Regions from separate parts of the Arthrobacter sp. BK1 genome, predicted to be linked through region 4. Evidence: riboswitches for the same ligand, from Rfam matches in the RefSeq annotation. Region 4 holds a riboswitch; each other region holds the start of a gene.

Region 1 (2,957 bases), 1.5 Mb from region 4:
AACGCGACGTCGTACTTCGCGAAGATTGAGCAGAGCTCGTCGAAGTGGGTGTAGAGGAAGTTCTCCTGATGGTGCGCGAGGCACCAGCCGGCCATGATCGAGCCGCCGCGGGACACGATGCCGGTTACCCTGTTGGCCGTCAACGGAACATAACGCAGCAGCACGCCGGCGTGGATGGTCATATAGTCCACGCCTTGTTCGCACTGCTCTATGACGGTGTCCCGGAAGATTTCCCAGGTCAGTGCGTTGGCTTCGCCGTTGACCTTCTCCAGGGCCTGGTAGATGGGTACGGTACCGATCGGCACAGGTGCGTTGCGGATGATCCACTCGCGGGTTGTGTGGATGTCCTCTCCGGTGGACAGGTCCATCACCGTGTCCGCACCCCACCGGGTGGCCCACTGCAGCTTGTCCACCTCGGCCGCGATGGAACTTGTCACGGCCGAGTTGCCGATGTTCGCATTGATTTTCACGAGGAAAGCCTTGCCAATGATCATCGGCTCGGATTCGGGGTGGTTGATATTGCTGGGGATGATGGCACGTCCTGCCGCCACCTCGCTCCGCACCAGCTCCACGTCGCAGTTCTCCCGCAACGCAACAAACCTCATCTCAGGAGTGATGATGCCCTGCCTGGCGTAGTGCATCTGGGTCACCGTCCTGCCTTCGACGGCGCGGCGGGGCACCGGCCGCGGTCCTTTCCACTCCGAGGAAGCAGCACCCCGGCGGACGGCCGAGCGGCCGTCGTCGAGCAGGTTCCGCTTTCTGCCGGAATAGGGCTCCGTGTCACTCCGCCCCTCAATCCACGAGGAGCGGAAGGGCTGCAGGCCGACGACGGGATCGCTGCCGGGGCCCGCGGTGCGGTACACCTGCAGAGGGGCGTTGGCTTCGCCGTTGGGGGAGGGCTCCAGGGCGATCTCGGTGACGGGGACCCGGATGCCGTTGTCAGGATCCTCGAGGTACGCCATGGAATGGGACTTCAGTGACTCGGTGTTGGTGATTGCCTCGGCGTGGACAGGGCTGTGCTGTGTTTCGGTGGTGCTCAAGGGATACTCACTTCCTTCGCCGGCATTACCCGGACAGGTTCAACGGTCGCAGGCAGCGTCAGCCTGATCTCAGCCCATGCTTGGGCCCCCGTGTGGTCGTAGAAGAAGCTACCACAGCAGGGGCTTACCTGGCTGAGTCGTCGATAGGGAAAAAGCAGCCCCTCTTGAATTAAATTGAAGCTTCAAGTAAATTGTCATTATGACGGCCTTCGAACCCGAAGACCACGGGACCCGGGAGTTTTCAATGACTGCAGAAGCAACCAGCCAGGATCTCCTTCCTGCCGATCTCACCATGGGCACCGTGATGCTCAAGGTGGGCGACATGAAGCTGATGACGGACTACTACCAGCGCGCCCTTGGGCTGGAGGTCGTCGCCGAGCAGGACGGCGGTGTCTACCTGGGCCGGCTGCAGCTGCCCCTGGTCCACCTTGCGGCTGCCCCCTCATTGAATCTTCCCGGCAGGGGCGAGGCGGGGCTCTTCCACACTGCGCTTCTCTTCGAGACCCGCGCCGCGCTGGCCGCCACCGTGGCAACCACCGCCCAGTATGAACCGCGGTCCTTCACCGGCAGCGCCGACCACCTGGTCAGCGAAGCTTTCTACTTCAATGACCCCGAAGGCAACGGCATCGAACTCTACTGGGACCGTCCCCGGGAAAACTGGTCCTGGGAGGGCACCGATGTGGTCATGGACAGCCTTGCCCTGCCGCCGCAGCGCTATCTTGAGCAGCATCTGACCCAGGAGTCCCTGGAAGGCCAGCAGGGTGCCGGGGCCGGCGTCGGCCATATCCACCTCCAAGTGGGCGATGTCCACTCCGCCCACCAGTTCTATGTGGAAACGCTTGGTTTCGAAAAGACCGCGGGCTGGCACGGGCAGGCACTGTTTGTCTCTGCCGGCCGGTACCACCACCACATGGCCATGAACGTGTGGAACAGCCGCGGAGCGGGGCCCCGCAAGGACACCCTGGGGTTGGGTGAGGTGCTGATCGAAGTGCCGTCAGGGGACGACGTCGGAGCGCTCGCCGACCGTCTGAAGGTGGCGGGCGTTGCCTCTCACCACACGGGAGCTGAACTGCGCTTCGAGGACCCTTGGCGCAACAGCATCCGCGTCGCCGTGCGCTGAGTTCAGGACCGGCCCGGAGTGTGGCCGGCCATGTACTAGGCTGAATCCGAACGGCCGGGGCGGCACCATAACGCTGCCCAACACAGTGCCGCACCGTCGACGGAATGAGGGCTGTTCCCATGGGCTTCACTGAAATCTTTGTTGCCACCCACGACGCCGCGCTCAAGCGCGCCCAGGTCCTCGATGCCGGAGGGTCGCCGGTGGGTCCTGCCCTGCGGATTCCAGGCGTCAGCGACTTCGAAATCGAACAGTTGGGTGACCTGGCCGGCGCTGCGGTCCACGCCGGCGGCGCCGGCTACGAACTGGCAATGGTCGACGTTGCCAGTGACTCCCTCCTCGGGGTACCACCGGCCATGGTGCGGGCGCTGGCGGACCTGCTCACCTACGAAACCGAGGGTGAAGGCAATGTCCTGGACGACGTCGCTGAACAGTGGGCGGCCCAGGACGACATGCCGTTCGGCGTGGCGGAGGCCCGCAACCATGTCCGGCAACTCGCTGAGCTGGCCAGCGGAATAGATGACGCGGACCGCAACGGACTGTACGTCTGGTCGTCCTAGAGTGCCGGCGCCTGCCTCCCCGGTACGTGTCAAGTCGAAATCCGGACGCTGATCTGGCACAATAAACAGGTACTCGATCTGCGTGGCCCCTCTCTCCGCGTCCGGATCCTGTCCTTCGAACCCTCAAGTATGGCCCGCCCCACGGGTGCAGAACGTCGGTTCACCCCCTTTCTGAAACAGGAGTGACCACAAAAGTGGCCGTAAAGATTCGCCTTAAGCGCTTTGGCAAGATGCGCGCCC
Region 2 (2,957 bases), 1.1 Mb from region 4:
GGCCACGCCAAGTTTCCGGCCGTCGGTCGCCTGGCCGCCGGCTGAGAGGGGACGGCCGGTGACCTGGCTGACCAGGGCGGTGATGGAGGCGTCGTCGGCCACGGCATGGCGGGAGCCGTTGAGGATGATGTTCATGCTGATTCCTTTTGCTGGTGCGTACGTGAAAACCTGGTGGGACCCATGGCTTCCCAGCGCTGGTCCTCCCGGCCGTCCATCAGGTCCCGGCAGATGGCTGCCGCCGCAGGAGCGAGCAGCACACCGTGGCGGAAGAACCCGGTGGCGATGATCAGCCCATGGATGCCGGTGACCCGCCCCAGGAGGGGTGCGTTGTCCGGGGTGGCGGGGCGCGCCCTGGCGGTACTTTCGAGGAGTTCCAGCTCCGACACTGCCGGCACCAGGACCTGGGCATCACGCAGCAGTTGGTAGACGCCGCCGGCGGAGACGGCCGAAGCCGTTGCGGCAAGGTCCCCCGCCGCCCCCTCCCCCGCTGACAGCGCGTCCTCACGCTGGGTGGCGCCGATCACCACCGTGCCGTCCTGGCGCGGAACCAGATAGACCGGCACCCCGTGGACCAGTCCGCGGACAGTGGAAGTGACCAGCGGGCGGAGGTGCCGGGGAACGGCCAGCCGCAGGATGTCGCCATGAACAGGCCGGAGGGGAAGGTGCAGGCCTTCCGGCAGGCCCTCAAGAGCGGCCGCCTGCAATCCGTTGGCCACAATGGTCTCGCGGGCACGGATGGTTCCTCCGCGGGCCAGCCTCACCCCGGTGACGCGGCCGTCTGCCCAGAGGATCGCCGTGGCCCGGTCCGCCACGGCGAATCCTCCGGCGGCCCCGTCAACAGCGCTTCCTGCGCCTGGCTCATGGGTGGCCAGCAGCTCCCGCAGGGACGCCACCAGCTTCCGGGGATCCACCTGGTGGTCCGCGGCAATTTCCAAAGCGCAGGAGATGGCCGGACTGAGGAGGCTCTCCTTGGCCCTCGCCCCGCGGATGGTGAGGGGTTCAACCAGGAGGCCGTTGGCCTGCTGCACTGTACGCAGGTCCATCAGGGCCCGGCGGTCTGCAGCGTCCGCGCCGACGGCGAGGGTCGGCGTCGTCAGGTAGCCGGGGTCCGGGGCTCCCGCCGCCGCAAGGGCGGCCGCAAAAGCCGGCCACAGGCTGGACGCCTCGAGCATCAGTTCGAGGAGATTTTCCTCCTGGTAGTGGAGTTCACTGACCGGGGCGAGCATACCGGCCGCCGCCCAGCTGGCGCCCTGCCCCGGGGCGTCGTCGATCACGGCCACAGAGCGGCCCGAGCGCCTCGCTTCCCAGGCAATGCAATGGCCGACGACTCCACCGCCGATCACCGCCACGTCAGCATGGATTGTCTGCTCAGCGTGAAGCATCAAGGGGTTCCTTCCCTACGCCGGTACTAGCCGGATCAGGTCAAGCGGTCGGCTCTGATGCCCTCTCAGCCCGGCAGCTTTATGACGGCTGCTACGGGCTCCCGCAGTACCCGCCCAGTTTAGGGGAATTAGGCTGGCTTCCATGAACGTGACTTCCGCACCCTCTTCCAGCACATCCGCCGCCGGCTCCACACCGGATCCCGCCAGCGGCCTCCCCGTCAGTGCCAGGCTCTACCTCTGCACCGATGCACGCCGGGACCGCGGGGACTTTGGCGAGTTCGTCGAAGCGGCGTTTGCCGGCGGCGTGGACATCATCCAGCTCCGCGACAAGGGGATCGAGGCGGCCGAGGAACTGGAACTTTTGGCGGTGCTCCGGGCGGCAGCCGAACGCCACGGGCGGCTGTGGGCGGTCAATGACCGAGCGGACATTGCGCTGCTTTCGGGCGCGCCGGTCTTCCACATCGGGCAGCAGGATCTGCCGGTGGCATCGGCCCGCTCGCTGCTTGGTGCGAACGGGCTGATCGGGCTTTCCACGCACACCACGGAACAGGTGGAGGGCGCGCTCCGGCTCTCGTCCGCCCTGTCCACGCCCGACGGCGGCCTGGACTATTTCTGTGTCGGTCCGGTGTGGGCCACACCCACCAAGCCCGGGCGGGCCGCCGTCGGCCTTGACCTGGTGCGGTACGCCGCCGAGGCGGTACGGGCGGCCGGCGGCGAGCAGGCCACCGTACCGTGGTTCGCAATCGGTGGAATCGATCTGGACAACGTCGAACAGGTGGTGGCCGCCGGGGCCGGCAGGATTGTGGTGGTGCGTGCCATCACGGAGGCTTCCGATCCAGCGGCAGCGGCCGCAGCGCTCCTGGCAGCCCTGGACGGGGGTGCCGTCTGATACCGGCGGCCTGAAAACCCAGCCGCCGGCCGGGCCAAGGCGTGCACGATCCGCGAAAATCGGGTTAGTCTGATTTTTGTGTCACATCATCGTTTGGCTCCCTACGTCCGCGAACACACCAACGCCCTGGAAGCGGCTCTGAGTGCACTTCGGACTGAGCTGGAGCTGCCGGGACCCTACCCGGAGGAGGCGGTCCGGGACGCCGAGGCCGCCGTCGCCTCACACGAACTGCCTGAAGCGGACCTGACACACATCGAGTTCCTCACCGTCGATCCGGCATCGTCCACGGATCTTGACCAGGCGCTGTTCATTGAGCGTGACGACGCCGGATACCGCGTCCTGTACGCCATCGCCGACGTGCCGTCCTTCGTCCGCCCCGGAGGCGGCCTCGACGCAGAGACCCGCCGGCGTGGCCAGACGTTCTACGCTCCCGACGGCCGCATCCCGCTGCACCCGGAGGTCATCAGCGAGGGAGCCGGGAGCCTGCTTGCCGGCCAGCTTTGCTCCGCCTTCGTCTGGGAGTTCGAACTGGATGACGCCGCCCAGGTTTCCTCCGTGGCTGTCCGCCGGGCCAGGATGTCCAGCCGGGCCAAGCTCTCCTACAAGGGTGTCCAGGCCGAGCTGGACGCCGGCTCGGACAACCCGGTGCTGCAGCTTCTGAAGGAAGTGGGGCTGAAGCGCGTCGA
Region 3 (2,957 bases), 1.5 Mb from region 4:
GTCAACACCGGCAAATTTACCGGCAGCGGCGGCAACCTCGAGGAGACAGTCACCAAGAACAACCTCGAAGCAGCCGAGGAAGTGGTCCGGCAGCTCCGGCTCCGCGATATCGGCGGCATCATTGTCATCGACTTCATCGACATGGTGCTCGAGTCCAACCGTGATCTGGTGCTGCGGCGCATGGTGGAATGCCTGGGCCGCGACCGCACCAAGCACCAGGTCGCCGAAGTGACATCGCTGGGCCTGGTCCAGATGACGCGCAAACGGATGGGCACGGGGCTCCTGGAGGTCTTCGGGGAGCAGTGCGAAACCTGTGCCGGCCGCGGAATCGTCACCCACGACGACCCCGTGGAACATCGCCGGGCCAATACTGTCGCTGCCGAACACCATGTGCAGCGTGCAGACAGCCACCGCGCGGACGCGCCGCGCACCGATCAGCGCCCTGACCAGCGCATGGATGTGACCCGCGGAGACAGCCAGCCCGGCGGCCGCAACGACCGCAAGCGCCGCCGTGGCCGCGGCGGCCAGCCCCTCGACGTCGCGCCGGCCGCCCCGGTTCAGATCCATACGGTCCACCCTGACCCCAGCGACGCCGAGCGCCACGCCAAGGCGGAGGCCACCAGGGCGGCACTGGCAAACATCGCCGCTGCCGCACATGCTGCACACCTGCACGAAGACGAGGTGGCACAGGCAATCAGCGCCGCAGGCCAGGCTGCCGCAGGGGCACCGGCGAAGGCAACAGCGCCGGCACCTTCACCGGCACCGGCCACGTCACCGGCAGCAGCAACGGCGGAACGGACCGAAACCGACTCTGCCGGACGCCCCGGTGCAGTGCTGACCTTCGGCGGAGAGCAGGTTGTCCTGCCCTTCGTAGAGCACCACGCGGACCACCCGCAGTCGCCTGCCCTGACGCTGGACCGTCTTGCCGAGGCCTTTGCCAATCTGGGGGCGCCGGTTGCCGGGCCTGAAGCCACTGGGCCTGAAGCCACTGGTGCTGAAGCCGCGGCTGCTGAATCCAAGCCGGCAGTCGCAGCACCGGCCGAGACTCTTCCTGCCGCCAGCGAGCCGGCACGCCGGCAGCCCGCCGCGGAGGAGAAGGACTACTCGGACCACACCGCGGACCAGTCACGCAACCGCCGCCCGCGGCGTAACCGCAGTGCCAGCCGAGCCCAGGGCGCAGCCAATGCCACTTCGGTGGAGCATCACGAGGCCGCTCCGGTGGCTGCCACCGGGCACTCCCACGCCGCCAAGGCACCGGAACCCGCCAAGGTTGCCGTTGCTGACAAACCGGCTGCGGAGGCGCCCATCATCCTCGGTGTAGGGGTTCCGGCCTCAGAGCTCTGACCAACCAGGTCCGGGATGCCCGGCCGCGCCTGTTCTTCACAGGCGGGGCCGGGCATCGCGCGTTAACCGGCGGCCCGCGGGATGCAGGCGCTGTCCCATAACGTCACGGAAGGCCGGAGCCTGCGCGAAACGCTAGGCTGAACCACTGACACGGGGTGCCGCGCACAGTGCCGGCTGAGATCCAGACCCGTTGAACCTGTCCGGTTAGCACCGGCGAAGGGATGTCTCCTTGGCTTCTACTCTTGTCCTGTCCCCGGCTGCCGGCGTCTCCGCAGCGGCGCCTTCTCCCGCACCCACCCGGGGCCAAGCACCCACCCCGGCCCAGGCACCGCAAAGCCGGCCCAGGGCCGGCCACGTGCGGCGGGAAATTCCGCGCGTTCTGTCAATCGCGGGCTCTGATCCATCAGGCGGTGCCGGCATCCAGGCGGACCTGAAAAGCATTGCAGCATTCGGCGGCTACGGGATGGCCGCCATCACCGCCCTGACCGCCCAGAACACCCGGGGAGTGCGGGCCGTCCACGTCCCGCCCGCTGCCTTCCTGGCCGAGCAGCTTGAGGCCATCAGTGACGACATCACCATCGACGCCGTCAAGATCGGCATGCTGGGCGAAGCTGAGGTGATAGCGGTGGTTCGTGGGTGGCTCGAAAAAGTCCGCCCCGCCGTCGTCGTCCTGGACCCGGTAATGGTCGCCACCAGCGGGGACAGGCTCCTGAAGGAATCGGCTGAAGATGCCCTGGGGGAACTGCTTCAGCTCGCGGACCTGATCACACCAAACCTGGTGGAACTCGCCCTTCTTCTCGGCGAGCCGCAGGCGCAGGACTGGGAAGAGGCCCTGGGGCAAGGACGCCGGCTATCTGCCGCCACCGGCGCCACCATCCTGGTCAAGGGAGGGCACCTCGACGGCGATACTTGCCCGGACGCCCTGGTCAATGCCGGGGGACTGCTTTCGCAGGAGGTGGTGGAGTTTGCGGGGGAGCGCGTACCCACGCCGAACAGCCACGGCACCGGCTGCTCGCTGTCATCGGCAATGGCTGCCGTGCAGGCCCGGCTGGGCGACTGGGAAGCCTCGCTGCGCCAGGTGAAGCCCTGGCTGGCCGGCGCGCTCCAGGCCTCCGGCCAGCTTGACGTTGGCGGCGGCAACGGCCCGGTCCACCACTTCCACCACCGGAAGCGGGAGCTGGATAAGGGCGAATTCGCTGAACTCCTGCGCGGGGAAGCCGCTCCTGAGCTGGAATCCATCTATGGGCTGGAGTTCATCCGTGACCTCGCGGCCGGCACGCTGGGAGAGGCGCAGTTCACCTACTACCTCGCGCAGGACGCCATCTACCTCAACGGTTACTCACGGGTGCTGGCCCGCGCCAGCGCGCTGGCGCCCACTGAGGCGGCCCAGCTGTTCTGGGCCCGCTCCGCGCAGCAGTGCCTCGAGGTCGAGTCCGAGCTGCACCGGAGCTGGCTCAGTTCCCGCGCAGTGGAGCCGGGCCTGGGGCCGGTCACCAAGTCCTACGTGGACCACCTGCTGGCGGCCTCAACCTCAGGCAGCTACGCCGTGCTGGTGGCTGCTGTCCTTCCGTGCTTCTGGCTGTACGCCGAAGTGGGGCAGACGCTTCACGGGG
Region 4 (2,957 bases):
CAGACACCGGCCCCGATCAGCATCTCCCGCGCCTCGGCGAGGACCTGGTCCGGCGGACCGTCCAGCAGGACAGCCGAAGCGTTGGCCGAGCCGGGCTGCAGCACCACAATCCGGTCCACCAGGTCCTTCCAGACGGACACCCGGTGTTCCACCACCACCAGCGTTGCGCCGGTCTTGTCCAGGCAGCGGCCCACGGCGTCACGGACTTCGAGCACCCCGGCGGGATCGAGGTTGGCCGTCGGTTCGTCGAGCAGGATCAGCCCGGGCCGCATCGCCAAAATGCCGGCGAGCGCCAAGCGCTGCTTCTGCCCGCCGGACAGGGCCGACGTCGGGTGGTCCAGCGGAAGCCGCGTGGCACCACGCCGTGCGGCACCTTCCTCGCCGTCGGCACTTCGCAGCCCGACGTCGTCGAGCGCTTCATGGACCCGCCGCCAGATCTCGTCCCGCGGAACGGCCAGGTTTTCGGCGCCGAAGGCGACGTCGTCGCCGAGGCGCGAGAGGACCACCTGGGTTTCCGGGTCCTGCTGCATCAGCCCGGATCGTCCGCGCTGCCCGCGGGGGGCAGCGCCGTCGATCAGGAGCGAACCGGTCTCATCGGCGTCGTCCCCTTCATCCCCCAGCACCCCGGCCAGTGCGTGCAGCAGCGTGGATTTGCCCGCGCCGGAAGGGCCCAGCAGGAGCACCCGCTCGCCCGGAGCGATGTCGAGGTCGAGCCCCTGGACTGCAGGGGCTGACCTGCCGGAGTGGCGCCAGCCCCAACCGCGCGCGGTCACCGCGGCGGGGCGCACCAGTGCCGCGGTGCCGGCGTCGGAAGCGGTCATCAGCTGAAGACAGGCTCCGAAGCTGCCTTTCGTGAGGCGAAGGAGCTGAGCACGCCGGTCCGGGCCAGGCCGCGGGTGGCGATCCAGGACAGCGCGCCCGCAATCACGGCGCCGGAGATAGTGCAGAACAGGATGTAGGCGAGCTTGTCACCGGGTTCGTAGGCGATGTTCCAGCCCCACGGGAGGAAGGAGTCGTTCAGGCCGCAGAACAGACCCGCGCCGGCGCCGGCCAGCAACGCGACGATCAGGTTGTACTTCTGGTGCAGGAACGAGCCGAACCTGAACTTGCCGTACACCAGCAGGAAGAACACCAACTCGGCGCCCAGGCCCTGGAGGAGTCCGGAGATCAGCACCGTGGCGCCGTACTGGGAGCCCATGATGAGTTCGCCGGTGGCGGCGACGGTTTCGCAGAAGATCGCCGCGCCCGGCTTGCGGATGATAAGCATGCCCAGCACCGCGGGGATCATCCAGCCGCCGGCCAGCAGGCCTGTCAGCGGGGGGTAAACGGCGTTCATCGGCGCGGACACAATGCCGGCGCCCTGTGACCATGCCCAGAAAATCACGCCGCCGGCGATCGCGATAAGCGCGGCCACCACAATGTCCACGACGCGCCAGGTGTTGCCGGTCTTCTTATTCAATGCTGCAGTGCTCATATGTGGTCCTCCTGAGGAACAGGAGGGGAAAGTGCACCCGGCCCGCGGCGTTGCCGCCGTCGCCGGACACTTCGAGAACTCGACTCCCTTGCGCCGGTACTAACCGGATCAGGTTCGAGGGTCTGCGGCTGTCCGCACTCTCAGCGCCCACCCTTGGTTTCCCTGGCAATGCCAGTGATGCCCGACGGCGGCGCTCCCCTGTCGTAAATAAATCTGCCCTGTTGGGCGTGGTCCAGTTTACACCGCCGGGCCGGTAGATTGTGGGCCATGACCTCTGACTCCTCGTCCGTGACAGCCTTTGATCCCGACTCCGCCGAGGACCAGCCCCGCGCCGCCCTCGAGGCACTGATAGCGCGGATCGATAGTGAGATCTCCGAGCTGCAGTTCCCGCGTTTCACCAAGGATGACTCCCTCAACCTGGGGCTCCTGCTGGTGGAGCTGGGGAAGAGCCGGAAGCTGACCATCGCCATCGACATCACCAAGGCTGACCAGGTCCTGTTCCATGTGGCGCTGGACGGAGCCACGCCGGACAACGAGCACTGGATACGCGCGAAGCAGCGCACCGCCGCACGGTATGAGATTCCCTCATTACTCGTCGGGCTGCGCGGCCGGCTGGGTGGCGGGCGGCTCGAGGACCAGGGCTGGTACGACGAGTCCACGTACGCGGCCCACGGCGGTTCCTTCCCCGTCTACGTCGCCGGGGTGGGTGCCGTGGCCACCGTGACGGTTTCGGGCCTGCCCCAGCAGGAGGACCACGATCTTGTGGTGGAGGCGCTGCGGGAGATCCTGGCGTCCATGCGAACCGGGAGCTGAGGGCTCCGGCAGCTGTGGGCTCAGGGAGCTGAGCGGCCCCGTTCTCTGAGGGCTCTGGCAGCTGAGGGGCGCCGGGCACGCGGATGCGGCTAGGCTAAGGTCAGTCCGTTTTCCGCCCGCTAGGAGTTACACGAATGAACCTTTTCATCAAGCTGCTTGGCACCGGAGTCAGCCTCGGCGCAGGATTTCTCGGCACCAAGGTAGTCAACGCCGTGTGGGAGAAGTCCACCGGCCGCAAACCGCCCACAGGCAAGCACGAGGACACTCCCACCACCCTGCGGTCAGCCCTGACGTTTGCACTCATCTCGGCCTCGGTCAGCACCATCATCCAGGTGCTCGCCAACCGCGGCACCCAGCGCGCCATCACCCGGTTCGCCAAGTCCCAGGACATCGTCTAGCAGTAGCACCGCCGGCAGCTCGGCCGGCAATCAGTCCGGCCGGCTGTCAGGCTGGATGTGTCAGCCCGGCCGGGCCGGCAGCCAGTCCGTCAGGCTGGCTGTCAGTCCGGACGGCCGGCGTTGGACCCTTCGTCCCGGGCCGACTGTGCCGCCTTCTGAACCACGGCTTCCAGTTCATCGGAACTGAGCAGCTCCCGGTGCAGGTGCTTGGTGCGGTAACCGGCGCGGCCCACCATGTGCGCGGACACCGGCACCGTGAGGAGCTGGAAGAT

Evidence for each region. Region 4 has a riboswitch for thiamine pyrophosphate ahead of AC1MCA_RS11725 (ECF transporter S component). Riboswitches for the same ligand answer to the same signal wherever they lie in the genome.
Region 1: another riboswitch for thiamine pyrophosphate. It lies ahead of thiC (phosphomethylpyrimidine synthase ThiC); the one in region 4 lies ahead of AC1MCA_RS11725 (ECF transporter S component).
Region 2: another riboswitch for thiamine pyrophosphate. It lies ahead of thiO (glycine oxidase ThiO); the one in region 4 lies ahead of AC1MCA_RS11725 (ECF transporter S component).
Region 3: another riboswitch for thiamine pyrophosphate. It lies ahead of thiD (bifunctional hydroxymethylpyrimidine kinase/phosphomethylpyrimidine kinase); the one in region 4 lies ahead of AC1MCA_RS11725 (ECF transporter S component).

The regions. Positions count from the first base shown of each region.
Region 1 is NZ_CM155263.1:4,038,648-4,041,604, forward strand. Features, by position in the region: gene thiC (phosphomethylpyrimidine synthase ThiC) at 1-1,040, opposite strand, end outside; TPP riboswitch at 1,035-1,142, opposite strand; gene AC1MCA_RS18455 (VOC family protein) at 1,285-2,160, shown strand; gene AC1MCA_RS18460 (hypothetical protein) at 2,280-2,717, shown strand; gene rpsP (30S ribosomal protein S16) at 2,912-2,957, shown strand, end outside.
Region 2 is NZ_CM155263.1:3,685,976-3,688,932, reverse strand. Features, by position in the region: gene thiS (sulfur carrier protein ThiS) at 1-135, opposite strand, end outside; gene thiO (glycine oxidase ThiO) at 132-1,382, opposite strand; TPP riboswitch at 1,377-1,497, opposite strand; gene thiE (thiamine phosphate synthase) at 1,525-2,271, shown strand; gene AC1MCA_RS16895 (RNB domain-containing ribonuclease) at 2,350-2,957, shown strand, end outside.
Region 3 is NZ_CM155263.1:4,130,457-4,133,413, forward strand. Features, by position in the region: gene AC1MCA_RS18915 (Rne/Rng family ribonuclease) at 1-1,344, shown strand, start outside; TPP riboswitch at 1,486-1,583, shown strand; gene thiD (bifunctional hydroxymethylpyrimidine kinase/phosphomethylpyrimidine kinase) at 1,700-2,957, shown strand, end outside.
Region 4 is NZ_CM155263.1:2,587,857-2,590,813, reverse strand. Features, by position in the region: gene AC1MCA_RS11730 (ABC transporter ATP-binding protein) at 1-821, opposite strand, end outside; gene AC1MCA_RS11725 (ECF transporter S component) at 821-1,474, opposite strand; TPP riboswitch at 1,542-1,684, opposite strand; gene AC1MCA_RS11720 (heme-degrading domain-containing protein) at 1,742-2,287, shown strand; gene AC1MCA_RS11715 (DUF4235 domain-containing protein) at 2,422-2,685, shown strand; gene mnhG (monovalent cation/H(+) antiporter subunit G) at 2,787-2,957, opposite strand, start outside.